DNA from 4 places in the Ruminococcus sp. AF20-12LB genome. Region 1 is predicted to be linked to each of the others. Evidence: riboswitches for the same ligand, from Rfam matches in the RefSeq annotation. Region 1 holds a riboswitch; each other region holds the start of a gene.
What was found. A riboswitch is a leader RNA that binds a small molecule or an ion and turns the genes downstream of it on or off. The one in region 1 is predicted to bind cobalamin.
Positions count from the first base shown of each region.

Region 2: linked by a shared signal. The riboswitch ahead of DWX61_RS16680 (ABC transporter permease) and the one ahead of nikB (nickel ABC transporter permease) in region 1 are both predicted to bind cobalamin.
Region 3: linked by a shared signal. The riboswitch ahead of DWX61_RS02345 (sirohydrochlorin cobaltochelatase) and the one ahead of nikB (nickel ABC transporter permease) in region 1 are both predicted to bind cobalamin.
Region 4: linked by a shared signal. The riboswitch ahead of DWX61_RS02410 (cysteine-rich small domain-containing protein) and the one ahead of nikB (nickel ABC transporter permease) in region 1 are both predicted to bind cobalamin.

Region 1 covers NZ_QUGH01000002.1:334,888-342,822, reverse strand. The annotation lists gene DWX61_RS04290 (ABC transporter substrate-binding protein) at 1-668, opposite strand, end outside; gene nikC (nickel transporter permease) at 729-1,556, opposite strand; gene nikB (nickel ABC transporter permease) at 1,557-2,495, opposite strand; cobalamin riboswitch at 2,677-2,865, opposite strand; gene DWX61_RS04275 (M14 family metallopeptidase) at 3,150-4,109, opposite strand; gene hisIE (bifunctional phosphoribosyl-AMP cyclohydrolase/phosphoribosyl-ATP diphosphatase HisIE) at 4,281-4,859, opposite strand; partial or broken gene DWX61_RS19670 (HisA/HisF-related TIM barrel protein) at 5,187-5,561, opposite strand; gene hisB (imidazoleglycerol-phosphate dehydratase HisB) at 5,580-6,167, opposite strand; gene hisD (histidinol dehydrogenase) at 6,167-7,477, opposite strand; gene hisG (ATP phosphoribosyltransferase) at 7,528-7,935, opposite strand, start outside.
Region 2 covers NZ_QUGH01000017.1:31,431-39,365, forward strand. The annotation lists gene DWX61_RS16650 (class I SAM-dependent methyltransferase) at 1-28, opposite strand, end outside; gene DWX61_RS16655 (class I SAM-dependent methyltransferase) at 30-782, opposite strand; gene DWX61_RS16660 (nickel ABC transporter substrate-binding protein) at 788-2,356, opposite strand; gene DWX61_RS16665 (oligopeptide/dipeptide ABC transporter ATP-binding protein) at 2,386-3,324, opposite strand; gene DWX61_RS16670 (ABC transporter ATP-binding protein) at 3,334-4,125, opposite strand; gene nikC (nickel transporter permease) at 4,106-4,969, opposite strand; gene DWX61_RS16680 (ABC transporter permease) at 4,985-5,914, opposite strand; cobalamin riboswitch at 6,051-6,224, opposite strand; gene DWX61_RS16685 (MATE family efflux transporter) at 6,375-7,733, opposite strand; gene DWX61_RS16690 (ABC-2 transporter permease) at 7,888-7,935, opposite strand, start outside.
Region 3 covers NZ_QUGH01000001.1:516,353-524,287, reverse strand. The annotation lists gene DWX61_RS02365 (ABC transporter ATP-binding protein) at 1-51, opposite strand, end outside; gene DWX61_RS02360 (FecCD family ABC transporter permease) at 55-1,074, opposite strand; gene DWX61_RS02355 (ABC transporter substrate-binding protein) at 1,172-2,317, opposite strand; gene DWX61_RS02350 (hypothetical protein) at 2,314-3,315, opposite strand; gene DWX61_RS02345 (sirohydrochlorin cobaltochelatase) at 3,437-4,726, opposite strand; cobalamin riboswitch at 4,888-5,062, opposite strand; gene DWX61_RS02340 (NAD(P)/FAD-dependent oxidoreductase) at 5,465-6,844, opposite strand; gene DWX61_RS02335 (DNA internalization-related competence protein ComEC/Rec2) at 6,967-7,935, opposite strand, start outside.
Region 4 covers NZ_QUGH01000001.1:530,965-538,899, forward strand. The annotation lists gene DWX61_RS02395 (diaminopimelate dehydrogenase) at 1-905, shown strand, start outside; gene DWX61_RS02400 (N-acetylmuramoyl-L-alanine amidase family protein) at 1,190-2,680, shown strand; gene DWX61_RS02405 (C40 family peptidase) at 2,963-4,405, shown strand; cobalamin riboswitch at 4,637-4,806, shown strand; gene DWX61_RS02410 (cysteine-rich small domain-containing protein) at 5,074-5,361, shown strand; gene DWX61_RS02415 (phosphatase) at 5,470-6,186, opposite strand; gene DWX61_RS02420 (glycyl radical protein) at 6,541-7,935, shown strand, end outside.

The DNA.
Region 1 (7,935 bases):
ACACATTTCAGAGTAACTCTGTCAAGCGGAACTTCGCCATCCCAGTAGTTCTCATTCTTTACTACAACGCAGGAGTCTGTCGGGCTGAAAGACTCTACTGCATAAGGTCCTGTACAGATCGGTCCTTCCATTGCAAATGTGGAATCATCAACATTTGTATCAACGATCAGAAACAGCGGGTCTGCAAGGCATCCGGCCATGTTTGCGTTTGCTCTGTTCAGGTGGAAGATCAGGTTCTGTCCGTCAACTTCAATACTATCAAGGTCAAAGAACTCCGGAACACGGTCGCTCTTCTCAGCTGTACGCTCGATGGAAGCTTTTACCATCTCCGGTGTCATATCATCGCCGTTGGAGAATTTTACACCCTCACGGATCTTGAATGTCCATGTTTTTCCATCTTCACTGTTGTCCCACTCTTCTGCAAGACATGGAACGATATCACCGTTCTCATCGAATTTTGTAAGGCACTCACCGATCGCATAACGGGATACAACCCAGCTGAAATACTGCTCTGTCGGCTCAAGTGTATCTGCAAAGCTTGTTACTCCAATCGTGATTTCCTTATCACTGCTCTTATCGCCCTTTGCCTGAGCCACTGTTGTCATAGAAAAAGTCATCATACATGCAAGTGTAGCAGCCAGCACTTTTTTAACTACGTTATTTCTCATTTCATCCTCCTAAAGATAAATATACTGATTATTGGTGTTGGTTTGTTACAGAAACGTTTTTTAATCCTGGCGCGGATCCAGTACATCACGGATGCTGTCTCCAAGCATATTGAAAACAACAACACAGATCACGATCGCAATACCAGGGTAGATCATAAGCCATGGCGCTTTTGCCATGTAAGTTCTTCCTTCATTCAGCATCAGTCCCCACTCCGGTGTCGGCGCAGTTGCACCAAATCCCAGGAAAGAAAGAGAAGCCAGCTCCAGCATCATGGTTCCGATATCTGCTGCCGCAGTTACCACCATCTGGGTTACCATGTTCGGAAGAACGTGTACAAGAAGAATTTTCCAGGTCTTTGTTCCGTTTACCACTGCAGCTTCTATATAAAGACTCTTCTTGACTTTCAAAACCATACTTCTTGCAAGGCGGGCATACTTCGTCCAGCTTACAGCCGCGATGGAGATAACGGCATTTACCAGGTTTGGTCCCAGCATACCGGCAATGGCGATGGCCAGTACAAGGCCGGGGAAAGAGATCATCATATCTGCGATACGCATGATCACCGCGTCCACAACGCCACCGAAATATCCGGCAATAACTCCTAAAAATGTACCGATCACAAAAATCACCGCAACCAGACATAATGTCATGATCAGGGAAGTTCTTGTTCCGAAAATAACACGGGAAAGAAGATCTCGTCCAAGTTTATCCGTTCCGAACGGATGAGCGGAACTCGGCTCCTGCAGTGATTCAGTCATAACTGCATTCAGCGGATCATATGGCGCAAGCTGCGGTGCGAAGATCGCAACGCCAATTACCACCAGGCCCAGAATGAAGAAAAGAGTGAACTGTTTATTTTCTTTAAATACTCGTAATACCTTTTTCAATTATCTATCCTCCTTAAGTCTTGGATCGAGATAAGTGTAGGACAGATCCACAAGCAGGTTGATGCACATGTACAGGATCGCGATCCAGAGTACATAGCCCTGTACAAGAGGATAGTCACGACAGGAAATTGCCTTTACTGCCATATTTCCCATACCAGGCCAGTTGTAAATGATCTCTACAACTGCGGTACCTCCAAGGAGGCTTCCAAGGGAAAGACCCAGCAGTGTTACCAGCGGAAGCATTACATTAGGAAGAACGTGTTTCCAAAGGATCACGCTTTCTTTGATTCCACGCATTCTTGCACCGGTCACATAATCCTGGTGAAGCTCCTCCAGCACCGCACTTCTTACCTGGCGGGTATATTTCGCAGACATGGCAAGTGCAAGAGTCAGTGCCGGAAGGATCATAGACTTGAAATCCGTACTTCCTCCTGCTACATTGATCCAGCGAAGCTGAACACCAAAGATACTGAGAAGGATCAGGCCCAGCCAGAAGCTTGGAACAGATACTCCCACAAAGGTAATTCCTCTCACAAAATAATCCGGGAATTTGTTCTGATATACAGCGGCCAGGATTCCAAGCGGTATGGAAATAATGACCATCATCAAAAGTGCCAGCAAAGACATCCTCAGCGTCGGCCAGAAACAAGATACCAGTTTATCCGTTACCGGCATTTTGAAAGAATAGGACTGTCCCATATCTCCTGTAACAACACCCTTCAGCCAGGAACCATACTGCACGAGAAAGGGCTGATCAAGGCCAAGCTCATGTCTTGTCTGTTCCAGAAGCTCCGGTGTCGGAAGATTACCACATTCTGTCAGCATGATCTCCGCAGGATCACCAGGTGACAGGTAGGTCAGTCCAAATGTGAAAAAGCTGATTCCAAATAATACAATGATGATCTGGAGAAATCTTTTTCCTATTTGTTTCTTTGTCACGTTTTACTCCTTTCCTCATTTGATGCGATTTTAACATTGCCGTTTTAATTGAGTTAGATAAAAAAACTACTGGATTCTTATTATGCAGAACATGCATGGAATTTTAGAAATTTGCACGAAAAAAGCCCGCGATGAAATACGGGCACATAAAAAAATATGCTTCCTATCTTCCGTAAGAATCATTTTAAAACAATTGCAAGCAGGTCTCCTGACTTAGGATCCTTACCCTCAGGCACCTTCCCGGTCTATTTCTCACGCACTCGACCAGTGGTATTTTGTCTGAGGATTCCCCCTTACAGTGACGGGATCGTACCGGATTTACACCGGTTTCCCTATTAATCCTCTCGGAACTTACAACGGCTGATGTGAAAATCAGCAAATGCTGTTAAATTACCTAAATATTATACGATAAAACTATAGTTTATGTCTATGGAAAAATGTTATATTTTTTGAAAACTCATAAATTTTGTTAAAGATGCTTGAATTGTATATATCCCCCATTGGGGATTTGACAATTAAATTTATTTGATCTGCTAAAAAAACACGGATTTTACCTCGCTGTTTTTACAAATAGAATAGCAAATGGTAAAACCCGGTTTTCTTACTGTTTCAATATGATTTCAGACAGAAGCGTTCTGAAAAGTCTGTTTACTATCAGGTCAGAGTATCTGTGATCGCCGCATATGCGATCATCGGTCCGTCTTCAATGATATTCAGGCTGGCTGTCTGATAAAGTACGACTCCGTTTTCAGTTGCAATAGACGTGTAAAGTAAATTTCCATAGTAATCTCTCAATTCACCCAGTTCTTCTCCCTTAAAGAAGTACTCTCCAGGCTTCTTGGATGGATACCAGCATCCGGTATACGGCGCATATTCATAGACTACATTTTCAAGAAGCATCTGACGGTAATGCTTCAGACCATGACACGTCTTTCCCTGGAGATGAAAAACAAGGTGACGGACGTCTCTTTTATCCTGTTCTACTTCCTCCCAGGTCCAGTAGCTGTGTCCGCCTCTTTCGATAAGAATACTTGGAATTCCAAGAGAAGAAGCATAATTATAGGCGCCACCTGTGGCGGTTGTGGAACGGACTACATATTTTACGCCGATATGCCGTGCCATATGCAATGACTTCTCTGCTGTTTTTTCATCTACAACCCCTACATAATAAACATAGGGATGAAGTTGTTCGAACCCATCTCCGCTGTGCAGGTCGATATAATAATCTGCTATAGAAAAAAGTTTCGTCACTATAGTATAGGCAATACGATCTGCAGCTGTTCCCTCAGGATCTCCGGGGAAAACGCGGTTCAGGTTCTTGCCATCCTCATAGACCAGACTCATGGTGCGATGCTCAAAGCCGCTGACGTTGACCAGTGGAACGATGATCACATTTCCCTTCAGTTCTTCCGGCTGAAATTCTTTTGCAAGTTCCATTGCTGCCTGGATTCCCACATACTCCGCACTGTGTATTCCTGCCGTGATCAGGACCGTCGGTCCGTCTTCCACTCCGCATATCACAGTTGCCGGCATTGCCATGCCATTTCCTGAGATCTTAATTTTTCCCTGTGCCTTCTCTCCTTTTTCAATCACCCAGTCATCAATTTTGATCATTGATTGTTTCCCTTTTCCTTTTTTATATTTCCGCACTTTTGACGATAAGTATATCATGCCTAACCGAAATTGTATATATTCTTTTTAGGATTCCGGGAATACAGAAAAAAACTTCCGTAACCGTTTTTCTGACCCGGTGTACAGAAGCTTTTTTCCTGAATGATATATGATTTATCTTTTCGCCAGTTCCCTGGTGATTTCCTCCCAGCTGACTCCTTTTTCCACCATGAGTACCATCATATGATAAAGAAAATCTGAAATTTCGTATTTAATCTCTTCTTTATCCGGATTTTTGGCTGCAATGACGATCTCTGTGCATTCTTCACCGACTTTTTTCAAAATCTTGTCGATTCCTTTATCAAAAAGATAATTAGTATAGGAACCTTCCTTTGGATGTTCTTTTCGGTCAGTGATCACATCATACACATTCTGGAACACGTGAAGTGGGTTGGTATCATCGTACTCTTTTTTCATCAGCGGTTTGAAGAAACAGGTACGGTTTCCTGTATGGCAGGCTGCGCCCACCTGCTCCACTTTGGCAAGGATCGTATCATTATCACAGTCAATGGTAAGAGACTTTACATACTGTACGTGTCCGGATGTCAGACCTTTGGTCCAGAGCTCATTCCGGCTGCGACTCCAGTATGTCATTTTTCCAAGCTTCAATGTTGTGTTAAAAGCAAGCTCATTCATATAGGCCAGCATCAGTACTTCATCCGTCCGGTAATCCTGGACAATAACCGGAACCATTCCGTCACTGTTTAATTTAAAGTCCGACCATGCAATATTACTTTTATATGTGTTTACCGGAATTCCGGCTTCTTCGCAGGTTTCCTTAAATGTATGCAGATCATTTTCAAGACTGCTTACATAAGCACCGCAAAGTCCGGACACAGCTGGTTCTCCTAAAAGCTCCAGAACGTTCTCAGATCTGTTTTCATCGGTATGAAGAACAATGGAAATCTGAGAAATCTCTGCAATTTCATTTTCGACAGTGTCCAAAGCCAGAACAGTGTCTGCATATGTTTCGATCAGATCCTGATTTTCTGTGAATTCTCCCAGATCAGAGATGCTGATCATCATACGCTCTTTTCCAAAGCGCCGGGATACTTCTTCCAGAAGCTTGATATTATTCTCTTTCGAAAAATTCAGTACAACTTTAGCACATCCCGCATAGATCAGCTTTTTTACATCTTCCATACGTTTGATATTTCCCGCTGCGATCACCGGGATCTCAGATACCTGACAGATATCACGGATTTTTCCGATCGCACGGTCATGCTCTGCATCTGCGGAAGAAAAGTCAAATACCAGAAGCTCATCTGCCCCATTGTCACCGTAAAATTTTGCAAGTGTTTCTACATTTCCGTCTCCGAAAAGATTTCTCTGTCCAAATCCTGTTACCGCCTTTTCTGAATGAAGATAAAGGCATGGGATCAACTGTTTGTTCATAAGTGGTCTCCTTCTGTATCAGAGGCTTCCCTTGGTAGAAAGCACGTCTGTGATCCGGGAATCGTACTGTGTTGCTGCATCAAGGGCTTTCGCAAAGCTTTTAAACATGGCCTCTGCCACATGATGGCTGTTTCCTCCGGAAAGAACCTTGATGTGAAGATTCATTGCTGCGGAATAGGATACTGCATAAAAGAATTCCTTTACCATCTCTGTAGCCATATCTCCTATTTTTTCCGTAGAAAACTCTGCATCCCATCCAAGATAAGGTCTTCCGGAAAGATCTACTGCGCAGAGCACAAGCACTTCATCCATAGGAAGGATACAGCTGCCGTAACGTTTGATCCCTTTTTTGTCGCCAACTGCCTCACGGATAGCGTTTCCAAGGACGATCCCTGTATCTTCAATGGTGTGATGATCATCTACATTCAGATCACCGTGGACTCTCAGCGTAAGATCATACAGTCCATGGCGCGTAAAACCGTCCAGCATATGGTCAAAAAAGCCAATGCCTGTATCAATATCGGAACTTCCTGTTCCATCAATATTCAGCTGCAGACGTATCTGCGTTTCTTTTGTGTTTCTTTCGATCAGTGCTTCTCTTGCCATTATTCGTTCTCCTTGTCCTCTTCCTCAAAACGGACTGCAATGGAATTTGCGTGTGCAGTCAGCTGTTCCGATGTGGCAAACTGGATAATGTCCTTGTGGATCTTTCGGAGTGCTTCCCTGGAATAATATACAATACTGGATTTCTTGATAAAATCATCTACAGAAAGTGCGGAGAAAAATTTGGCAGTTCCATTGGTAGGAAGCACATGGTTTGGTCCTGCAAAATAATCTCCAAGGGGTTCAGAGCTGTGCTCTCCGATAAAGATCGCACCTGCATTTCGTACCTTCATCATATCTTCAAAAGGATTCTTTGTGACGATCTCCATATGTTCAGAAGCAATTTCATTGGCAGCCTCAATGGCCTCGTCCATATCTTCTGCGATCAGGATATAACCAAAGTTCTCCAGGGATTTCTCAATAATGGCTTTTCTGGAAAGTACCTCAACAAAACCTCTGACTTCTTTATCTACCTGATCTGCAAATTCCTCATTTGTTGTGATCAGGATCGCAGATGCCATCTCATCATGTTCTGCCTGAGAAAGAAGATCTGCTGCAATATAACGAGGATTTGCAGTCTCATCTGCAAGAACGAGGATCTCGCTTGGGCCGGCAATAGAATCAATGCTTACGTATCCATAAACTGCCTTTTTTGCAAGCGCAACAAAAATATTTCCGGGTCCTACGATCTTGTCAACCTTTGGAATACTCTCGGTTCCATATGCAAGTGCTCCGATGGCCTGTGCACCACCCACTTTATAGATTTCATCTGCTCCGGCTTCGTTGGCAGCAACAAGTGTGCTTGGATTTACTTTTCCGTCTTTTCCAGGAGGTGTTGTCATTACAATACGGTCAACACCGGCAACTTTTGCAGGAACGATATTCATCAGCACGGAAGACGGATATACAGCCTTTCCACCGGGAACGTAAACACCTACACAGTTCAGAGCGGTTACCTTCTGACCAAGCATGGTTCCGTCTGTTGTGCTTGTGAACCAGCTGTTCTGAAGCTGTTTTTCGTGATAGCTGCGGATATTCACCAATGCTTTTTTGATCACATCGATCAGGGAAGGATCTACCAGCTTGTATGCTTCCTCGATCTCCTCAGGGGTTACACGGATCGTATCCTTTGTCACTTCGACTTTATCAAATTCTCTGGTAAATGCAAATAACGCGGTATCTCCCTCTGCTTTTACTTTGGCAAGTATATTTGCTACTGCATCCTCGTATTTTCCATAATTATTAGGGCTTCTTTTTAAGAGAGTTTCCAGAATATCTTTTGTAGATTCTTTGGTGAGTTTTACCTTACGCATAATAAATTCTGCCTTCTTTCTGTATTTTGGAGGTTCATCTGTTGCTCAGTTTATTTGACCACACCTCGAAGTTCCGTGATCAGTTTGCGGATCCGTTCATCTTCCATTTTCATGCTGACCTGATTGACTACCATACGTGCAGACAGCGGGCAGACTTCTTCCAGCACCTTCAGGCCATTCTCACGAAGGGTGCTTCCGGTTTCCACGATATCCACGATAACCTCGGAAAGTCCTACGATCGGTGCAAGCTCAATGGAACCGTTCAGCTTAATGATTTCCACAGTCTGATGCTTTTTGTTATAGAAGTAATCCTTTGCAATATTTGGATATTTTGTAGCTACACGGATCAGCTGATTGTTATTCAGAACTTCCCTGGCGCTTTCAGGGCCGCATACGCACATGCGACATGCTCCAAATCCAAGATCCATAACCTCATATAGCTTTCTTCCTTCTTCCAG
Region 2 (7,935 bases), on a different contig from region 1:
AGTACTCTTTGATCTTATCGTTTTGCATGTCACTTCTCCTTCTTTGTGGCTATTACAATAAATTTTTTCCCCTGATATCCGTATTTCCAGAAATCCATCGTCCATGGTCTGTTTAGCCAGCGGTTCTCTCTGATCTGGATCCTGGCAAAGCGTACCTTTTTTAATATCTGAAAGTCCGTTTCCGGACGCTTCTGCGATGTAAATGGCAGCTTTTCATAAATTCCGCTGTTTTCCTTCACGTCAGATCCATATGTTTTTCTTTCTGTAACATAAATAAGAAAATCAGCAATTTTCATATGGATCTTATTTTTTAATGTGGGTTCGATGGTACGATAGTCCCCATCAAAATAAATGATCCTTCCACCTGGTTTTAATACAGCCTTCCAGCGTCTGAAAGCTTTTTCCGGATCATATAATGTCCACACCGCATCTCTGGAAAGTATCACATCATAGCTTTGTTCCTGTTCCAATGGCAAAGTTACACCATCTTCCTCACAGATTTCCACCTGTTGATGATACTGTCGCATATTCCTTCTGGCTTTTTCTACCATTCCTGATGAACCATCGATCGCTTTTACATCATGTCCCAGACGCGCTGCTATGATGCTCATAAAACCCGGGCCGCAGCCCACTTCTAAAATACGAAGGGGCTCAGGTCCAAGAAGTCTTTTCAATTCTTTTGTCCAGTGAGATACCGTTCTTTTGTTACTCAATTGTTTTTGGATCATATCATCATAATCACCGGAATCTTCTGTCCATTTATTCTCGATTTTTTCAAACATTTTTTTTACTCCACTACATCCAGTGTTGCCCAGTTAATGCCTTCATAGGCAGTCGGTGCAAGCTCTACATTGGTCAGTCTGGTATTGTTATAGATATAATCACGGTTCGGATAATACAGCGGCACTGTTACTGCCTGATCGTTGATACGTGTAAGGATCTTATCGTATAATTCCGTACGTTTTTCTTCGTCCTGTGTTTTTAATACTTCTCCGAGATCTTTGTTCAGTTCCTCATCGTACCAGTTTACTGCCTTTGCTCCATCTTCCGCATAGAACATTGATTTCAGGAAACCATGAGGCATCCAGGAGTCTTCATAGCTGCGGTAAATGCACAGATCGTAGTCTCTGGTGTTCCAGATTTCATCATAGTAAGCTGCAGATTCTTTTTCTACCAGTTCAATACCCACACCAACCTTCTCATATTCAGATTTCAGGTATTCACACAGTGACTTCCAGGAAGCATATTCTTCAGTCTGGAATACCAGTCTGAGGCTCAGTGGTTCTCCGTCTTTTTCTACAATACCATCTCCGTCTGTATCCTCATATCCTGCTTCCTTTAATAGTTCCTTTGCTTTATCCGGATCATATGGATAACCCTTGCTGTTTTCTTCTGTTACATAAGGAACTGTCGGAGACATAAGTCCGGTTGCCGGATTGCCGTAACCATCCAGCAGATCATTTACAATGCTTTCTTTATTTGTTGCATAGTTCAGTGCCTGACGTACGTTTATATCCTGAAGCGCCGGTGTATCATAATTTTCGATCAGATAGTAAGAAAGTGTGGAAACCTGCTGTTCTGTCGATAAATTTTTATCTGCCTGGATAATACTGAAGCTTTCGGATGGAATATCCTGAAGATTCAGATCTGCCTCTCCACTCTGAAGTGCCATCACTCTGGCATCACCGTCTACCACCTGTTTCAGAACTACTTTATCAATATTTGGTTTCTCACCGTAATAATTAGGATTTGGTACCAGGACAACCTCCTGACCGCTTTCATAACTGTCGATCATCCACATTCCGGTACCCACTTCCTGACAAAATTCTCCGTCTTCATCCAGTGCACTTTCACAGGTGAAACGGAATGGTCTTGGATAGCTGAATTCGATCAGCAGTGTATAGCATGGTTCTGCGAACTTAAATTCTACAGTATAATCATCTACCTTTGTAACATTTTCCAGTTTGGCTGAAAAGTTACCGATCACATCCTGTTCCACCCATCTGTTATAATTCCACATCACATTGTCTGCATTAAAATCTGTGCCGTCCGAGAATTTCACATCTTTTCTTAAATGGAACGTATAGGTTGTGCCATCTTCGCTGATATCCCAAGATTCTGCCAATGCCGGTTTGATTTCTCCATTTTCTCCATAACGCACCAGTGGATCATAGATCATTTCATAAAGACGAAAGTCTGGACCACTTTTTATAGGGTCACAAAGTTCAGGCGTCAGATCAATGGATGTCATTGCCGTAACTACTTTTTCCTCTTTTGCCTGTACATTGACACCTGTCAGTAAAGTTGCCGCCACCATGCTCAATGCTATCAATTTTGCTACACGTCTTTTCTTCATTTCTTCCTCTCCTTTGTTTGTTTTATATTTTACAGCATATGACATGCCGCAAAATGTCCTGTTTCAATTTCTGTCAATTCCGGTATATGCTCTCTGCATATATTTGTACATCTTCTGCACCGGTTCTGATATGGGCAGCCCTGTTCCGGAATGGTATCTGAAAATATTTTCTTTTCCTGCGATCCGATTCTTCGCATTTTCGGTTCTTTTACCGGAATAGAATCAAACAGATCTTTTGTATAAGGATGTACGGCAGTCTCCTTTAAGCTGTCCGTATGATCGATAAACTCGACCACGCGTCCCTGATACATGATAGCCACCTCTTTGCAGAGATATGGAACATTGGACAGATCGTGAGTGATCAGTAAATAGGTCATCTCATATTTTTCCTGCAGTTCATTTAACAGATGCAGGATCTGCTTTCGTATGGAATAATCCAGACTGGATACCGGTTCATCACAGATCACAAGTTCCGGTCTTAATACCAATGCTCTCGCAATATTAGCTCTCTGACACTGACCTCCTGAAATCTGTCCAACATAACGGTTGCGAATATCCGGATCAAGCCCCGTCTGGATCAAAGCTTCTTTTACCCGTTCTTCATACTCTCCCTCTTGCAATTTTTCATGTAATTTCAAAATTTCCAGAATATTTTCTCCAATGGTATAACCGGGATCAAATACCCCGCTGCTGCTTTGAAAGACCATCTGAAGATTCTTGCGATATGGACGAAACTGCTTTTCAGACAAATCCTGCATTTCCTGTCCCTGAAACCAGAATTTTCCATCTGTAGGTTTCTCCAGGCCGGCGATCAGCTTTCCGAATGTAGTTTTACCACTTCCACTTTCACCGATCAGGGCCATGGATGATCCTGCGTGGATTTCCAGACTTACATCATCCACTGCCTTCACAATTTTTTTCTTGCCATAATATTTTTTTAAATGTTCTGTCTTTAGTAACGTACTCATACTTTTCCCCTATAAAACTGCATCCAACAGTTTTTTTGTATATGAATGCTGCGGATGATAAAAGATCTCTTCAACTGTTCCGTTTTCCACTATTTCGCCGTCTTTCATGATCGAAACATCATCTGCGATCTCTGCCACCACACCCAGATCATGCGTAATAAATAACACACCCAGATTTTCTTTCCTGGATAGCTGATAGATTTCTTCCAGGATCTGCTTCTGTACGGTTACATCCAATGCTGTCGTCGGCTCATCTGCAATCAGATAATCCGGTTTCATGGACATGGCAATGGCGATCATAACACGTTGGCACATACCACCAGACAATTCGTAAGGTTTTTTCTTCATCAGTTCTTCCGGATCACGCAGATTCATCATCCGCAGACTTTCCAACGCAGCTTCCCTTGCCTGTTTTTTGCTCATTCTGCGATGTTTCCTCAGTCCTTCCAGAAGCAGTTGTTCAACTGTAAAAAGCGGGTCAAGAGCAGCGGTCGGATCCTGAAAGATCATTCCGATCCTGTCTCCGTATAACTGTCGTTTTTCTTTTCCTGATAACTTCAGAAGACTCTTTTCGTTCAGTGTCACATCTCCGGATATCACCTTTCCATTTCCTGCAAGCAGATTCATGATCGTCAGAGAGGTAACTGACTTGCCGCTTCCGCTTTCTCCCACCAGAGCATGGATCCTTCCGCGCTTTACTTCCAGGCTAACATCTTTTACTGCATGAACCATTCCGTGAGAGGTCTGAAACTCCACATGTAATCTTTTTACCTTTAGAACATCATTTTTGGGCTGTTCCATTTTGTATTCCCTCCCCCAGATAATTAAATGCCAGAACAATGATCATGATCAGTATACCCGGATAAAACATCAGTCTTGGATAAGTCTGGATATAACTTTTACTGTCACTAAGCATGATCCCCCATTCCGGTGTCGGTGCCTGCACACCAAGGCCGATAAAGGAAAAACCGGCAATTGACAGAATGATCGAACCGATTTCCATTGTTGCCAGTGCGATCACAGATGGCAGGATATTTCTCAATACATGCCTGAATATGATCCTTGCGTGGCCGCAGCCTCCGGCTTTTAGTGCGGTCATATAATTTTTATTTTTTTCCTGAAGTGTCAATGCACGGGCAAGCCTTGCATATTCTGCCCAGGATACGACCGATAAGGACAGGATCAGATGAGCGCCGCTGGCTCCTACGGTTCCTGCAATGGCAAGTGCCACAATAAAGACCGGCATAGCCATAAATACATCAATGATCCTCATAATTATCGAATCGATTTTTCCACCTACGTATCCGGCAAACAGTCCGATCGGCACCCCGACACATACGGTGATCAGAAGCACCGTAAAGCTATAGCTCAGTGAATACCGGCTGCCCCAGAGAAGTCTTGATAAAATACATCGTCCCAGCTGATCAGTACCTAAAGGATATGCCGCCGACGGATTCTTTAATTTTATCGAAACATCCACAAGCAGTGGATCATGCGGCGCCAGTACAGGTGCAAAAATAGCTGCCAATACAAAAATTATGACCACCATCAATCCTATTTTTGTTTTTGGTGACCGGAATACCTGTTTCCAGTACAGATTCTGGATCATGCTTTTTTCTGTTTTCTGCTTTCTTCTGCTTCCCATTCTATGATCTCTCCTTTACTTTAACTGGATTCGCCGGTCAATCGCAGAATAGGCGATATCCACAAGAAAATTTAATACTACAATGCCAACAGCCAGAATAAAGATAAAACATTGCAGCACCGGAGTGTCTTTTGAGATCACGGATTTCAATGCCAGATTTCCGATTCCCTGAATTGAAAAAATACTTTCTATCACAGCTGAGCCACAGAAAAAACCGATCACAATTGATACCAGACGTGTCAGCACAGGAATCAGAATATTTTTCAGACCATGACGCAAAATTACATTTACAGATGACAATCCCTTGGCTCTGCTGGCACGTATGTAATCCTGCTTCAGCACCTGTATCATATTGGTACGGATCAATCTCGTCATAATTCCAAAGAAACTGATATCCATGGCAAATGCCGCAAGAATCGGGATGCCTCCGGCATCTCCTCCGATCACGGAAATCACTTTTAGCTTTACTCCAAATATATATAGCAGCATCAGACCGATCCAGAAAGACGGCATAGATACACTGAGGGACGACAAAATGCGAATGACTTTATCCAGAACTCTGTTTTCATAAATTGCCGACAAAATTCCGAGAGGGACTGATACGATCATCAACAATAAAAACGAAGTAACTGCCAGTTTAAATGTCTGTGGAAAATATCTTTTTAATTCCTCAAAAGCCGGTTTTCTGGTAGAATATGATTTTCCAAAATCGCCATGAAGTGCCTGATCCAGCCATTTCCCGTATTGTACCAGCACCGGCTGATCCAGTCCTTCCTCATGCCGTACTTCTTCTATCTGCTCCGGTGACGGGTGCTCGTATTTTTTCTCCGCCAGAACTCTGGCCGCATCACCTGCCGATATAAAACTCAGCATAAAAATAATAAATGTAACCGCCAGAACTACCGGAATCATAAATATAAAACGCTTTGCAATTACTTTTCCCATTTTCATTTCTCCTCATTTTTCATCTGTTTATTCGGTTAAAATAAAAAAGGCTGATATGATCCAGCATCATATCAGCACAAAAAACAAACCTCCACCTCAGGCAGAGCTTATTCCTTCTGTATCCCATCCGAATCAGAATTCTTCTGTCAAAAAGGCAAGTCTCCTGACTCCAGTTCTTCCTACTTACCATCTTCCCGGATCTCTCCAGTGATATTTTGGTTTTCGTCCCTGTCACAGTAGCGGTGGCTGTTCTGGCATTTCACCAGATTCCTTATTAAGTACTTTGTACACCCTTCTGACTATTCAATTTTCATAGTTGCAACGAATAAGTATTATAATATCATACTTTTCTTTTTATATAAATAGTTTTTCTGTCAAATATGAAATATCTGAACATTTCATATTAAAACCCGGATATTTTCCGCCTATATATCATTATAGATTCCTCAAGTAAATGACATTATGTATGAACAGTGACTTCTTTATATTTCCGTATAATGATCATATAACTTACGAATAATAAAACAGCTGCGCTGCTCCATGCACAGATCTCTGCATAGTATATTCCATCTTCGCCGATCATTTTTGGCAGCAGCAGCGCAACACTGACACGCATTATAAATTCTGCAATGCCGCTGGCAAGCGGAATCAAAGTATTACCCAGGCCCTGGATAGCGGAACGATACACATACAGCAGATACAGCACCCACAAAAAAACAGCCATAATAAACAAATACTTATATGCTATATCCAATACCTGTCGGGTCTGATCCGGTTCACCGGATACAAACAGGGACAGTACATTACGTCCAAACAACACCATCATACCGGAAATGAAAGCCGAAGTGAGCACTGCCATATAAGTGCCGCTGCGCACACCTTTTCGAATCCTCTGATATTTCTTTGCACCAAGATTCTGGCCTACATAGGTTGTAATAGCATATCCATATGAAACGGCAGCCATCTCCAAAACCCCATACAGCTTGTTCGATGCCGTAAATCCCGCCACAAACAGAAAACCAAATCCATTGATCACATACTGTACCACAAGTCCTCCCACGGAGATGATCACATTCTGTATCGCAAGAGGAACTCCCAGTTCCAAAAGCCGCAGGCTCATAGAGGGCTGCCTGTAAAAGTCCTTCTTTTCCAGGCGGATATCCGGGATTTTACGTAATACGATCAAACAGTACAAGGCTGAAAATCCCTGTGCGATAACGGTTGCCACTGCTGCTCCGGCTATACCCCAGCCAAAAACCGCCACAAATAACAGATCCAGTCCCACATTGATCACTGCTGCCACTGTCATTGCGATCAACGGAGATCTGCTGTTTCCAAGTGCCCGAAGGATCGCTGCAAATATATTATAAGCAGCTATGATCGGGATTCCTGCAAAGATCAGCCGCAAATATAGCATTGTCAGATCAATGACATTATCCGGTGTCTGTAAAAATAAAAGAACATGATAAACTGTACCTTCACTTACTGCGAGTACGACCACAGACAGTAATGCTGTCATGATATAGCTTTTCGCCACTGCGCATTTCAGATTTTCTTTTTCCCTTGCTCCATAATATTGAGATACAAGAATAGAAAAACCCTGTGTGATACCTGTCATGATCCCCAACACCAGCCATACCAGCCAATCTCCGGCACCTACTGCCGCCAGTGCTTCAACTCCTACCACTTGTCCGACGATCATGGTGTCTGCCATTGTATAAAACTGCTGAAAAATATTTCCAAGCATCATTGGTATGGCAAAAGTTATGATCAGTTTTCCGGGGGATCCGGCAGTCATATCTTTTTCATTGGTTCCCATAAGAATCTCCTTTTCTTTTCATCCTTATCCGCTATTTTACAAGGGACTCTTACGAAACACAATCCTATTTTTTCACAAAGTTTTATAATATTTTTGGTAGCTATTACATCCATATAATCATTATTTTTAATGGAGCATTTTTACCACGCTTATCTTAAAACTCTTTCTTCTTCATAGCACTCATACTATACTTATACGAAGC
Region 3 (7,935 bases), on a different contig from region 1:
TCCATCATAGCCTACGGTCAGCTGATCTGTATAAAAAAAATATGATTTCATCGTTTATATCCTCTGCTGTCTGCGAATCATGATATAGATAACTACCGGTGCCCCGAAAACTGCCGTCACAGAACTGATGCTCAGCTCCGTCGGTGCAAATACAGTTCTTGCGATCAGATCACAGAACAGGCAGAACACTGCACCGCCCAGAAAACAGGCCGGGATCACAAGCAGCGGTCTGGCAGTCTTCAGGAGACTTTTTGCAATGTGAGGCACAGCGATCCCCACGAAAGAGATTGGCCCTGCAAAAGCAGTCACACAGGCAGAAAGAATACTGGAAAGCAGGATCAGAAGTATCCTGAAAACCTTGATATTAACTCCCATATTCTGCGCGTAAGTCTCCCCCAGCTGATAGGCGCTGATCGGTTTTGACATAAAAAATACGATCACCATGGTAAGAAGTACCACAACAGCCATAGTCTGCACATTCCCCCAGGTCATACCGGAAAAGCTTCCCAGTGACCAGTTGTGAAGATTGACTATGTTGGAATCATCTGCAAAGGTCACCACAAAGTCTGTGATGGCCGAACAGATATAGCCAATCATAACACCACTGATGACCAGCATGGACATGTTGTGGACTTTTTTTGCCACAAGGAGCACAAAGCCCATGGAGATCATTGAGCCCGCAAAAGCAGCCAGGATCATGGCACCGGAACCGATGGACACCGATCTGCTTAAAAAGAAGATCATCAGAAGCGCCACGATCAGCTTGGCACCGGAAGAGATTCCCAGTACAAAGGGTCCCGCGATAGGGTTGTTAAAAAAGGTCTGCAGCAAAAATCCGGAAACAGAAAGTGCTCCGCCAAGGATGATCACTGCCAGTATCCTGGGAAGACGGATCTCCCAGACGATATTATAAGAAGTTTCATCTCCCTGATGCCGGAATATGATGTTCAGGATCTCCTTCACAGAGAGGTGGATACTTCCGGAATTTACATTCCATATAAATAAAAAGATCAAAAGTACCGCAAGGATCACAAACGAGACCCCGTATCGGACTGCGCGTTTTCTGTCATTCATTTTTTCTGGTACACTCCTCTTCTGTTTTGTTATCATATCCTTTCGTTTCCTGCTCACAGGTGGAAACCGGCAAAGGAGTTAAAGCGAACACTGGAATTTATTTCAGTTTATGCATATAGGTCAGCTCATCCAGAAAATCATCATCTGTAGTCAGCATGGTGTGGATATCCTCGATCATGGTTCCAAGTCCGGTGGTTTCCTGGAAAAGATTTTTGCCTGTGCACCAGACATTTCCGTTCTTCACTGCCTTGAAATCTGCAAGAAGCTTACTTTTGGAAAGAAGCTCATCAATGGTCTTAAGTTCCCCGTCGATCGTACTGTTGTAGATGATATAGTCTGCATCCTTCGCCTTGGCATAAAATTCTTCCATCTGCATATTCATGGTAGAAAGAGCATTGTCATTTACTCCCGTATCCTCCGGAACATAATTTCCTCCTGCGAGGGAAATCATTTCCGAAACATAGTCGCCGCTTTTTCTTATATTTACCGCACCTACGGAGTTGATATAAAAGAACGCCACGGTCTTGTCTGTTTTATCTGCGGTGAGAACCTTATCCAACTTGTCCGTCTGCTCTTTGAATACCTTTTCTGCCACATCTTCTTTTCCCAGAAGAACTGCGTAAAGTTTCATCCACTCGGTTCTTCCAAGAGGATGACTCTCATAGCTGGAACGCTCTACCATTACAGGGATCCCGAACTGCTCCAGCTTCTCCTGTACCTCCGGATTGTGATGGATCATGGTGGATTCAATGGCAAGATCACAGCCCTCGTTCAGGATCAGCTCGTAATCCGGAGCACTGTACTTGCCGGCATAGATCATCTTTTTCTGTTCCATGGCGTCCTTTGCTTCCTGGATATACCATCCGTCTTCCTTGGTTCCGGAAAGCTTGATGCTGTCAATCCCGTCGATAGCGCGGAAAAGATCCATGGCCGAGGTTGCTACCAGATAGATATTGTTTATGGGCTGCTGCAGAACCGCAATGTCAGGATCCAGCCCCTCCGGTGCTTTCCTGCCCTCGGGAACTACAAGAAACTGTCCTTCCTGATCAATGGTGAGCAGCGCATAGCCATCGTTGTAGTAATCCACATTAAATTCCTTTGCGTAGGAAAGATCCATACTGTGGTCAAAGGTAAGGCCTGGAATATCCGCAGGCTTATGTTCTGTCTCTGCTGCCTGCACTGCAAAAGCACACCCCAGGATCAGGGTCAGCGTCAGAAATATGTATGAAATTATTTTTTTCATTTTTCTTCCTTTTTCATACTTGAAGAATCAAAATTCAGAGTATACTCAATCTCGTGAGGCGTACTCATGGCTACAGTATCTGCAGTCACTTCCATTTCTGCATCAAAGACAGTGACCGGGATCTCAAATGTGGAGTTTCCGTCTTTGTTCACCGGCTCATATTTTTCGCCGTCCACGATCATATAATCATAATTCGGACTGCTCCAGATGATGGTTGCCGTAGCTTCTTTGTCCTTGATCTCTACTTTGGCCGGAGATTCTACAGATGCTCTTCCTGATCCGCCTGTAAGGGTTACATCAGTCTCATAGGTTCCATCCTCCAGCTTCAGATCTTCCGGCTTTTTCCCTTCGGATTTCTTGTCGTCAGAGGTTTCTCCTTCTTTGGACTCATCTGACTTTTCTGCTGTCTTTTTGTCAGAGGCAGCTCCTTCTTTTTCTGTATCGTCCGCTGTTTTTTCAGCAGTATCCTCTGTTTTTACAGGATCCTTTACGCTGACTTTATGGTCGTACCATTTGCCTTTTTCTCCCAGGATCGCCACGTTAAATTCCTCACCAATGGCCGATACCGGGATATCAAATCCGTAAACCTCTTCTGTATAACCATCGCTGTACTTAACTGTATCTGTGGTCGGATCGATAATCTCTGCTCCGTCCTTCTGGGCATCCTCGGCAGTTCCCGCAAACAGGTTAACGATCTTCTTGGAAACCAGACTTACGTGGATGGTCATTTTACCATCTTTGACCGTGAGTTCTCCTTTTTTGTCATTGGCCTCATTTACATGAAACATGCTGCTGTCTGTATCAAACTCTGCTGTATAAACGCCATCTTCCAGTGTATCTGCTTTGTCTGCATCCGTATCCTTTTCTCCGGAAGTTTCTGCTTCCTCACCGGACTCGGTTTTTGTTTCGTCTGTTTTTGCCATCGCAGGCACAGAACCCAGCACCAGGACTGATGCACTTGCCATTGCAAGAATTAAGTTTACATAGCGTTTTTTCATGATAATCTTCTCCCTTCCATAGATACAGCAATCTGCCCGGAAAACAGTCTTCCTGATCTTTCCGGGCAGTTACATTGATTTCTTATAGGTATCTGAACTCACTCAGATATTTTTGTATTTATTATTCTGCGGACTCCTCAGCAGAATCAGCCTCTGTATCTGCTGCATCAGAATCTGCGGATTCATCAGTGCTTCCCAGAGAATCGATTGCTGCCTTTGTATGCTCTACATAAAGCTTCTCAACGGCTTCGATCCTTCCAAGACCCTCGATCTGGCAGTCAACCTTATCGAAGTTTCCGGATGCTACAAACTGGCTCTTCCAGGAATCCTCATCATCACCGGCCATATCGTTGTTTGCATGGTCTCCGGCAACAACCATCAGCGGACGAAGAACAACGTTCTTGTATCCTGCTTCTTTTACTTTCTCGATAACCTTGTCGCAGGCTGTGTCTTCCGGCTCACCCTCTACAGTACCGATGAATGCGTTCTTGAATCCAAGGTCTTCCATCTGTGTCTGCATCTGATCGTATGTAATATTAGCTGTATGGGATGTTCCATGTCCCATAAATACGAATGCTGTACCAGCCTCAGCTGCTGCATCCATACTGTCAAATCCTGCCTCTTTGCAAGCCTCATCTGTGATCGCCTGAGCAACTGCTTTCTTGTCATCGTTGATCACTGTTGCATCATCTCCAACCTCGCCGAGCATTGGCTCTGCGATAGCTACAGACTCGAATTTATCTTTATATTCATTGATCGCTTCTGTCATCTCATCGTACTCAGCACCGTGCATCAGGTGAGTAGGCTGTACAACCAGGTTCTTAACACCATTCTCTACTGCACGGTCAAGAGCCTGCTGCATATTATCGATCACTTCATCATCTCTTGCCTCTACATGGTTGATGATGATCTGTGCTGTAAATGCTCTTCTTACAGACCAGTCCGGATAAGCTTCTGCAAGAGCATCCTCGATTCCCTTGACATCCTCTGCACGGCTGTCATTGAAGGAAGTACCGAAGCTTACAACAAGAAGCTCATTCTCACCGATCTCATCCTGGTTACGCGGATCGTCCTTGGAAGCATCTCCTGTGTCACGTCCAAAGTAATCCGGATCTGCATTCTCACCCTCTACCAGCTCTTTCTGAGCGTCTGTCAGAGCATCCCATGCTTCTTTGGCTGCCTTGCAGTCCTCATCTGTTGTGTCGTTTCTTTCCTGTACATAGATCTTGTCGATCAGAGCTGCTACATTATCTGCTGCTTCCTGATCTGCATCGGAAGCCTCTGTGGTATCAGCTGCCTCAGCGTTCTCTTCTGTAGCAGAATCCTCTGCTGCCATTGCTGTTGTAGCTGCACCCATAGAGCATGTCATGGAAACTGCGAGCATCAGAGCTAACATTGTTTTTCTTTTCATTTCTTATTGTCCTCTTTTCATGTATTTCCAGAATACTGATATGTACAAAAAACGGCAGCTCTCTGCGGCTGCCTGCTCACACATGATTCTCTGCGCAATACAAATACATAAAAAGAAGTTCTGTATTGTTATGGAGAATACAGATTCGTAAACCGCGAACCCTTGAATCTCGCAATAAGGCAGTTCTCCTGACTTGGTTCCACGCTGCTTTCCCTTCCCGGTCTCCCAGTGGTTATAAAAGCAGCTCCCCTTTCACAGTGACGGTATCGTTCCGGATTCTCACCGGATTCTCTTTTGCACATCCGACTGGATGCAACCTTATCGTTATAACATTTGCACATATTTTCTTTTATCTGGTTATCTAATTTTTACCACAAACTCACAAATTTGTCAAGATTGATGTCGGACGATTCACGGTTTTCTGTGACCTTCAGTTACTGTTCACTCCGTTCTCAGTAACACGCTTCGCGATGCACAGAATTTATGCTGATCGCATAAATTCGCGCGGTATGTCTCGGTTTTTCTGTGACCTTCGCTCACAAAAAACACCTCGCGGGACATTACCAGTGAACAGTAACGACCTTCACTCACAAAAACAGCCCCTTTCTGTCATCACCCTGATATCAGAAAAGGACTGTTTTGCTCATAATCGATAAACTGCTTCGCAGTTTATCTGGTTAAACGGATATTCGCAATCCGCTTCGCTACTTGCTCATAACAGATAAACTGCTCTGCAGTTTATCTGTTAAAATACTTCTGCTCCAGGTATCTGGCTACGTAGATTCCGCTGGCAGATGCATGGGAAAGAGAGTGTGTCACACCGCTGCAGTCTCCGATAACAAAGAGACCCTTGTGGCAAGTTTCCAGATTTTCGTCGATCTCAACCTCCATGTTGTAGAATTTAACCTCCACGCCATAAAGCAAAGTATCGTCATCCGCGGTTCCCGGTGCGATCTTGTCCAGGGCATAGATCATCTCGATGATGCCATCCAGGATACGTTTCGGCATAACAAGGCTTAAATCTCCCGGTGTCGCAGAAAGTGTAGGTGTTACGAAGCTTTCCTCAATACGGGCTTTTGTGCTTCGTCTTCCGCGGATCAGATCTCCGAACCGCTGTACCATAACACCACCGCCAAGCATATTGGAAAGTCTTGCAATGCTCTCACCGTATCCGTTGCTGTCATGGAACGGCTCTGAGAAATGCTTGGATACCAGAAGGGCAAAGTTTGTATTGTTGGTATGCTTTGCCGGATCTTCGTAGCTGTGACCGTTTACTGTGATGATACCGTTGGTATTTTCATTCACGACAACACCTCGCGGGTTCATGCAGAAGGTACGGACCATATCCTCAAACTTCTCAGTTCTGTAAACGATCTTGCTCTCATAAAGCTCATCTGTCAGACGGCTGAAAACCTCTGCCGGAAGCTCCACACGGACTCCGATGTCCACACGGTTGGAAAGAGTCGGGATCTTAAGCTCTGTACATACAGTTTCCATCCATTTACTTCCGCTTCGTCCTGCGGAGATGATACAGTAAGTTCCCTCGTAACGCTCATCGCCTACAACAACTGCGTAACCATCTTCTGTTTTCTCCACTTTATCAACAGATGCGTCAAAATAGAAATCCACATGGTCTTTCATTTTTTCATAGAGGTTCTGCAGCACCACATAGTTGATATCTGTTCCCAGATGACGGACTGATGCATCCAGAAGATGCAGGCCATTCTGAAGGCAGAGCTTACGAATCTCACTGTTTGTGGTGGAATAAAGCCTGGTTCCTTCACCGCCATGCATCAGGTTCAGTTTATCTACATATTCCATCAGCTCTGTGGCTGTATCCTTGCCGATATGCTGGTACAGAGTTCCGCCAAACTGATTGGTGATATTATATTTTCCATCGGAAAAAGCACCTGCACCGCCAAATCCCTTCATGATCGCGCAGGTTTTGCAGTGGATACAGGATTTTACTTTCTTTCCGTCGATGGGACATTTTCTTTTTTCCAGAGGATGACCTGCTTCAAAAACTGCGATCTTTTTCTCCGGATCATTATTCATCAGTTCATAGGCTGCAAAGATCCCACCGGGACCTGCCCCTACGATCAGTACATCATACTTCATAAATAAAAACTCCTTATTTTGTATTGCACATTTTCAGTGCTTTGTTTTTGCACAAACCCTGTCTATTCTACAACAAACGTGTTCAAAAGTCACCGTTTTTTTTCGGTTTTGGAAAAAAATCCTCAATCCTTCCGGAACCTTCCGATCTTAAGCTTTTTTCCATCTGTTTCCACAGTGATAGCACCGTTTTTCATGGTGTATTCCACCTGACTTCCGGCCTCTTTAAGCCGCTCTACGGTTTCCGGTGACGGATGTCCGTAGGTGTTGGCGGAAGAACAGGAAATGATCGCCACTTCCGGCTTTATTTTCTCAAGAAATGCTTCTGTGGTAGAATAACGGGAACCGTGATGTCCCACCTTCAGACAGTCAACATCCTCAAGCACCCCGGCTGCCAGAAGCTTTTTCTCCGTATCTGCACCGATATCTCCGGTAAAAAGCATCCGGAATTCTCCAAAAGACAACTTCATCACCATTGCTTCCTCATTCACATCTTTTCCCGCAGCATTTTTTTCCGGCCACAGAACAGAAAAAGATACCCTTCCGCAAAGCAGCTCATCTCCCTTTTCTGCTGTCACTACCTTAACTCCGGCAGTTTTTGCTGTCTCTGCAAGCTCCCTCCACGCATCTGGTCTTTCAACCCAGGCAGGCAGGATCAGATATCCGGCCCGGATGGTTGTGAGACCTTTTCCCATATATTCCAGAAGTTCCTTCACACCGTTGATGTGATCCTGATCTGTATGAGAAATAAAAATCCCATCCAGCCAGGAAATCCCCTGACTTTTCAATGCCGGCAAAAGACAGTATCTTCCAAGGTCCGACTGGCTGCTGCTTCCTCCGTCGATCAGAAAATGGTGATCCTCCGGGGTCTCCACAAGAATACCGTCCCCTTGTCCTACATCCAGGCAGATCACCTTCAGACTTCCTGCCGGATGATATCCCAGTATCAGGATTCCGACTGCCAGAAAAATACCGGCTGTTATCCGGATAGCATATAGCTTCCGGCAACCTGCTTCCGACCGCTCCCCTGATAGCTCCGTTTCCTCACAGACTGCTTTTTTCTTCCGGCGCTGTTCTTTTATATACTGTCCCAT
Region 4 (7,935 bases), on a different contig from region 1:
AGCTGGTTGCAGTATTTACCAGACGTGATCCGGAGACTGTAAAGATCCTTACAGAGACCGCAAAGGTTTATTCTGTAAAAGACGCAGAGAAGCTGAAAGATGAGATCGATGTCCTGATCATCTGTGGAGGAAGTGCGACAGATCTTCCTGTTCAGACACCGGAGTATGTAAAATATTTCAATGTTGTGGACAGCTTTGATACACATAAGAAAATCCCGGAGCATTTTGCAAATGTTGACAAGGCAGCAACAGAGAGTGGACATGTAGGAATCATTTCCGTAGGCTGGGATCCCGGAATGTTTTCTCTGAACCGTATGTATGCAAATGCGATCCTTACAAATGGAAACGACTACACATTCTGGGGCAAGGGTGTCAGCCAGGGACATTCTGATGCAGTCCGCCGCATCAAAGGCGTAAAGGATGCAAAGCAGTACACCATTCCGGTAGAAGCTGCACTTGAGGCAGTAAGAAACGGAGAAAATCCGGAGCTTACCACACGTCAGAAACATACAAGAGAGTGCTTCGTAGTTGCTGAGGAGGGTGCTGATCTTGCACGTATCGAGGAAGAGATCAAGACCATGCCGAATTACTTTGACGAGTATGATACAACGGTACATTTCATTTCTCAGGAAGAGCTGGATCGTGACCACAGCGGTATTCCACACGGCGGTTTTGTGATCCGCAGTGGAAAAACAGGCTGGAACAATGAGAATAGCCATGTGATCGAGTACAGCCTGAAGCTGGATTCCAATCCTGAGTTCACATCTTCTGTGATCGTTGCCTATGCAAGAGCTGCATACCGTATGAATCAGGAAGGACAGAAGGGCTGCAAGACAGTATTTGATGTTGCACCTGCATATTTAAGTGCCCTTGACGGAGCAGAGCTTCGCAAAAAATTTCTGTAAGGATCTGTAACAGATCTGTAACAGACAGGAGTAAAACTGCATAAAGGATCATATCCCCGGAGCATCAGTGAATATTTCTGATGTTTCGGGGATTTTTTCTGCATAAAATCAACATTGGTAATACCGGAATGACATTTTTTCTGAAAGAAAAGGAAAGAGTTGACGGACTGTAAAGAATGTTATATAATATGGACGTAAAATTGTAACAAAATTGTAATGTTTACGATCAGCCGGACTTAAGAAATAGTAAATATCAATGATCTATCTATCAAAGGAAGGTATGTATGCGAAAATTAAGCAGAAAATGGAAACTCTGGGGACTTTTTTTTGTTCTGATGTTCTTTGCAGCCGGAGCAACTGTACATACAACGGCAACCGATGTACAAGCTGCGGCCAAGAACGGCTTTAAGACCGAAAAAGGAAAATCCTATTATTATCAGAATGGCCAGAAGGTAAAAGGCTGGCTTACACTGAACGGGAAGAAATATTTTTTTAATAAATCCACAGGCGTGCAGATGAAGCGCTGGGCTAAGGATTCCAAGGGCAAACGATATTTTTATAATGTTAACGGTGTCAAGGGCTATATGGCAACAGGCTGGCTTACAGACAGAGAGAACAATACCCGCTATTTTAATCCCACCAGCGGATATATGACAACGAGATGGGCCACGATCAGTAATAAGAAATATTATTTCTACAGCGGCAGTGGTGTTGCTGCAAGAAGCGTATTCCTTACAGACAAGAAGAATGTGACCAGATATTTTACCAGCAAATGCTTTATGGCAAAGGGCTGGGCAACGAATAAGAAAAAGCAGAAGCGTTATTTTGATCCAAACACGGGAGCTATGTATAAGGGCTTTAAGAAGATCGGCAGCAATACCTATTATTTTTACAGCAAGAGCGGCGTGATGGCTACCGGATGGGTCACAAATTCCAAAAAAGGATATAAATATTATTTTGATCCGTCAACCGGTGTCATGGCTACGGGAACGAAGACGATCGATGGCAAGAAGTATACATTTGGCAGCAATGGTGTCCTGGATACCAACCCGGGTACTGCTACAGTTACAAGCTCCAGGACCATCAAGAATTTCCTCGCCAATGCATTACTTCCGGTAGGAAAGACTCTTTACGTATGGGGCGGCGGCCACAACTGGTCAGATGCGACCAGAAAGGGCATCAGTCCAAAATGGAAACAGTGGTATGACAGCAATTCCAGCTCCTATAATTACAGATATTATATGGATCTCAGTGAAGCTACAGAACAGAAGGGCCTTGACTGCTCCGGCTTTGTAGGATGGTCTGTATATCAGATCATGCAGAGCAGATCCGGCGGACCCCAGTATACTACTGTTTCCGGAGATATTGGATCTTTATATTCCGGTAAGGGAATGGGAACCATCGTTTCCCAGTCTCAGCTGGCAAGCTCAAACTGGAAGCTTTATCCGGGAGATATCGGATACAACAGCGGACATACCTGGATCGTTCTCGGACAGTGTTCTGATAAGAGTGTTGTGATTCTCCACTGTACACCTAATGCCGGCGTACAGATTTCCGGAACACCGACACCAAGCGGAACTTACGGAAGCCAGGCGATCAAGCTGGCAGAAACTTACATGTCCAGGTATCCTGGAGTCAGCAAATATGATTATCATGAATCCAGCGGTAATTATATCCGAAACGGTGCATACTTCAGATGGAACAGAAGCACACTTTCCGATCCCAACGGATATCTGAAGAAAACAGCCAACCAGATCCTTGCAGATCTTTTCTGATCGGAAATACGCGGAAAGAAATTTATATGTAATAAATGACTATAAGAAACATGCGAGGAGAACCTGAGATATCACAGGTTCTCCTTTTTGATGTCAAAATCATTAATAAATGTTACAAAGTTTTAAACTAATTAATAGAAAATCCTTGCAATCCAAATAACACTGTGTTAATATATAAAAAGATTGAAACAAGATATTTCAAAAGTATTACAAAAAAACCAACGAAGCGGATGGTCAGATCCGCTGTATTAAATTAGAATCAGATTGCGAGGGTGAACAGTCATGAAGAAAAGGATATTATGTCTGACACTGGCGCTCATCATCAGCGGAGCACAGGTAGTCAGCGTAAGCGCAACAAGAGAAGATGAGGCAGCACTTCAGCAGGAGATGGATGCGACCAATGAACAGCTGAATGCGACTTATTCCAGATTGGATGAGCTTTCCTCACAGAAGTCACAGATTGAAGGCGAGATTTCAACTCTTGATGCCAATCTTGTAAACGTGATGGTTTCGATCCAGACACTGGAAGGAGATATCTCCAATAAGGAAGCCGACATTGCATCTACACAGACCAACCTTGAGAAGGCCAAAAATGCCAAGCAGAAACAGTATGAGGCAATGAAGAAACGTATCCAGTATCTCTATGAGAAGGGTGGAGACGATGCATGGTTCCAGATGATGCTGAATGCAGAGAACCTGTCTGACCTTCTTACAAGAGCAGAGTACACACAGAAGACTTATGAGCAGGACCGTAAGAGCCTTGAAAAATATTCCAATACGATCCAGCAGGTGGCAAACCTGGAAGCACAGTACACACAGGAGAAGGCAGAGCTGGAGGGGATGAAGCAGGAATATGAAGCAGAGTCCCAGAACCTGCAGGCACAGCTGGATGAGAAGCGTGCCACATCCGCAGATTATGATAATGAGATCGCCTACGCACAGCAGCAGGCTACAGATTATGCAAACCTTCTTGCAGAGCAGACTGCAGAGCTTCAGAGATTAGAGGCTGAGCGTATTGCAGCAGAGGAAGAGGCAAGACGTCAGGCCGAGGCTGAAGCAGCAGCGAGAGCACAGGCTGAGGCAGAAGAGGAAGCAAGACGCCAGGCAGAGCAGGAAGCACAGCAGGATGAGGCGGACGAGAGCGAAGATGTACAGTACGATGAGGACGGCAACGTGATCGAGAATACAGATGAGGATACTGCAGAGGATGACACCGAGCATGTGGATGAAGATGCAGACAATGGTGAAAATGATGATGCGTCCGGGGATACTGAGAATACAGAGGATAATGCAGACGCAGATTACGATAACAGCACAGATGCATCCGAAGAAAGTGCAGAGGACACATCCTCAGACAGTGACAGTTCTTCTTACAGCAGCGGTTCAGGATCTTCTGTTGTGAATTATGCCACACAGTTTGTAGGAAATCCTTACGTATGGGGCGGAACAAGCCTTACCAATGGTGCAGACTGCTCCGGATTTGTACAGAGTGTCTATGCGAACTTCGGAGTCAGCCTTCCGAGAACATCCTATGAGCAGCAGAATGCAGGTACAGAAGTATCCTACGCAGATGCACAGCCGGGAGATTTGATCTGCTATGGCGGACACGTGGCTATTTACATGGGTAATGGCCAGATCGTTCATGCATCGAACTCTCAGGACGGGATCAAGATCAGCAATGATGCTACATACAGAACAATTGTATCTGTAAGACGTCTTGTATAATAAGAACGTACAACAGAAAATAAAAACACAGCAGCCCGACAGCAGTTTGTCGGGCTGTTTTTTATGTCGTAAAAAACACTGAAAACCCATGGAACGGAGTAAACAGCAACAAAATATGCTCATAAATATATAAATATTGAAAATAGTATTGACATATAATTAACAGGATGTTATTATGATGTCAGTATAATTCCATATTGAACATAGCAAGTGCTGAGGATGGCTGACAGTTATGTATTGATTATCAGAGGTCCGCAGAAAAGGGAATCAGGTGTGAAACCTGAGCGATCCGGTCACTGTAACGGAGGAGCAAATCTCATAGTCCATTGTACGTATGTATGAGAAGGAGAGAGGAGCCATGATCCCGGAGCCAGGAAACCTGCTTGTTATGGCGAGGTTAAACTTCCGTGTAAAGTGTAACAACCATTTCAGGGACTCCGCACCCCTGGGACGTTGTCTACTTTTTTACGAGAGTAGGCATTTTTTTATGGAATGCGCCTGTTCATATGAATTATACATGATTAAATGGCAGGCGATACTACTCCGGATACATTCGTTCCCTCCGCGCACTCATGAACGGATTATATTTCTACCCCGGGGTGGCATCGCTACCTCTTTTTTTATAGGAAAATTTATGCGTGGTTATGTCAGGAGAGGAGAAAAGAGCCATGGAGAAGCCATACTGGGAAGGCAAAGAATACTCTTACTTCAGCCACAAAAATTGTGAGTACTTTCCATGCCATAAAGGAGCAGATCCGGAGAACTTCAACTGTCTGTTCTGCTATTGTCCTTTATATGCACTGGGAGATAAATGTGGTGGTAATTTTCGCTTTACGGAAAGCGGCATCAAAGACTGCACCGAATGCAAGCTTCCTCACAGAAGAGAGAACTTCGGATATGTTACAGGTAAATATAGCGAGCTTGCGGAAATTGTACGGAAGCAGCGGGAAAAATAAAAAACAGGTCAGTTCAGATACAGGAAAATGTATATTCCTGTGTTTGAACTGGCCTGTTTTGTTTTGGGGTGGACAATAGCTGTTATCTGTCGGAAAAAATACAGAAGATCATTCTCTGGTTTGGAGAAAAACCTTGAGTCTGGGAAGCTGGTTGTTGAGGATCAGCTGTTCTGGAAACATGGCCTGATGAACAAACTCAGCAGCATAGGTAAAATCTCCGATATGCTCCGGGCCATGGCTGTCACTGGAAAGAAGCAGCGGCAGATCATATTTGCGGCAGCATCGAAGGATCTCGAAACAGTTTTCTCTTGTGTCGCCACGATAGCCATAAGGTGCAAGAGAAGCTTCGTTGATCTCAAAGATCGTGCCGGTTTCCCTGGCAGCCCTTGCAAGCGCATCATAATTAACCGGGTAATGAGTGTTATCACTATGTCCGAGGATCTTCACACAGGGGTTTTTCATTACATTGATAAAAGCTTCTGTGTTTTCGGCTCTGGTACCGCAGCGGTAATTCCAGGCATGCATGCTGGCAATGGCGTAATCAAGTTTACATAATAATTCCTGGTCTAAATCTACCGTTCCGCTGCGGTCAAGGATATTCAGTTCAATTCCGTAGAGTAATTCCACACCGAAATGTTTTTTAGGAGAATAGGTAAGGCTGCGGAAATAGGAGGAAGTTCCGGCTGCAAGAGTGCCGGGACCGTGATCAGTGATCCCGAGAAGCCGGAGACCTTTCTCAGCAGCTGCACGTGCCATGTTGGTGATGGTACATTCCGTGCCGTGACCACTGGCGATGGAGTGGGTATGCATATCAGAAAGATACATAAAAATACACCTCTTTTACTGTTTGAGAACATGTAACAGAGCGGAATGCGAATGTCCGCTTTACATAAATTTTTTTTGAAAAACAAAGGAATTTCTATATAAATCCAAGTATGGCAGAGCAGAAAAGCAAAGTCAATAGAGAAAAACATAAAAATACAAAAAACAAATAAAATCAACAGGGTGCAACCAATAAAAACCACAAAAACAGCTAGAAACACATGTTGGATTTCGTTGACATCGAAGTAGGGGTAAGGTATAATAAAACTACATGAGCACATAGCCGGACAGGAGCGGTTCTGGAAGCGCAGAGGCAGACAGATCACCAGAAACAACCGGTTATGAGAAAGGAGAATCATGGAGAAATTTCATATAGCAGATGTTCCGAAAACAGACAGGATCACACATCTTGTAGATAATCTTTATGCAAAGATGCCGGTGATCGAATCTGCCAGAGCAAAACTGATCACAGAGTCTTACAAAGCAACAGAAGACGAGCCGATCATCACCCGCAGGGCCAAGGCATTTGCCCACATCCTGCACAACATTCCAATCATCATCCGTGATGAGGAGCTGATCGTCGGAAGCAGCACTTTGGCGCCGAGAGGATGTCAGACGTTTCCGGAGTATTCTTTCCAGTGGCTGGAGGATGAGCTGGATACAGTGGCTACCAGAACAGCCGATCCATTTTATATTGCGGAGGAAACCAAGGCGGAGCTCCGTGAGGTACATAAATACTGGAAAGGTAAGACTACCAGTGAGCTTGCAACCTCCTACATGGCACCGGAAGCGATTCTTGCCATTGACCACAATATTTTTACACCCGGAAACTATTTCTACAATGGTGTAGGACACGTAACCGTTAAATATGAAGAAGTTCTGGCAATCGGTTATGAAGGAATCATTGCCAAAGCTCAGAAGGAACTGGATGAGTGTAATGTAGGAGATGGTGATTACGCAAAGAAATCCCGTTTCCTGGAAGCAGTTATCATGAGCTGTCAGGCAGTTATTGACTATGCACATCGCTATGCCGAGCTCGCAGAACAGATGGCATATCAGTGTCAGGATCCGACCAGAAAACAGGAACTCCTTCAGATCGCATCCAATTGTACACACGTACCGGCAAAGGGCGCCCGTAACTTCTATGAGGCGTGCCAGTCCTTCTGGTTTGTACAGCAGCTGATCCAGATGGAAAGCAGCGGACATTCTATTTCTCCGGGACGTTTTGACCAGTATATGTATCCGTATTACAAGAGTGATATGGAAGCAGGCAATCTTACCAGAGAATTTGCCCAGGAACTGATGGACTGTATATGGGTAAAATTAAACGACCTGAATAAATGTCGTGATGCTGCATCTGCAGAGGGTTTTGCAGGCTACAGCCTTTTCCAGAACTTGATCGCAGGTGGTCAGAACAAGGATGGCGAGGATGTGACCAATGATCTCTCCTTTATGTGCATCCAGGCGTCTATGCATGTGCATCTTCCGGCACCGTCTCTTTCTGTAAGAGTATGGAACGGATCTCCGCATGAATTCCTGATCAAGGCTGCAGAGCTTACAAGAACAGGAATCGGACTCCCGGCTTATTACAATGATGAGGTTATCATTCCTGCACTGCAGAACCGTGGCCTTTCTCTTGCAGATGCCAGAGAATATAACATCATCGGTTGTGTAGAACCGCAGAAGGCAGGTAAGACAGAGGGCTGGCATGACGCTGCATTCTTTAACATGTGTCGTCCGCTGGAGATGGTT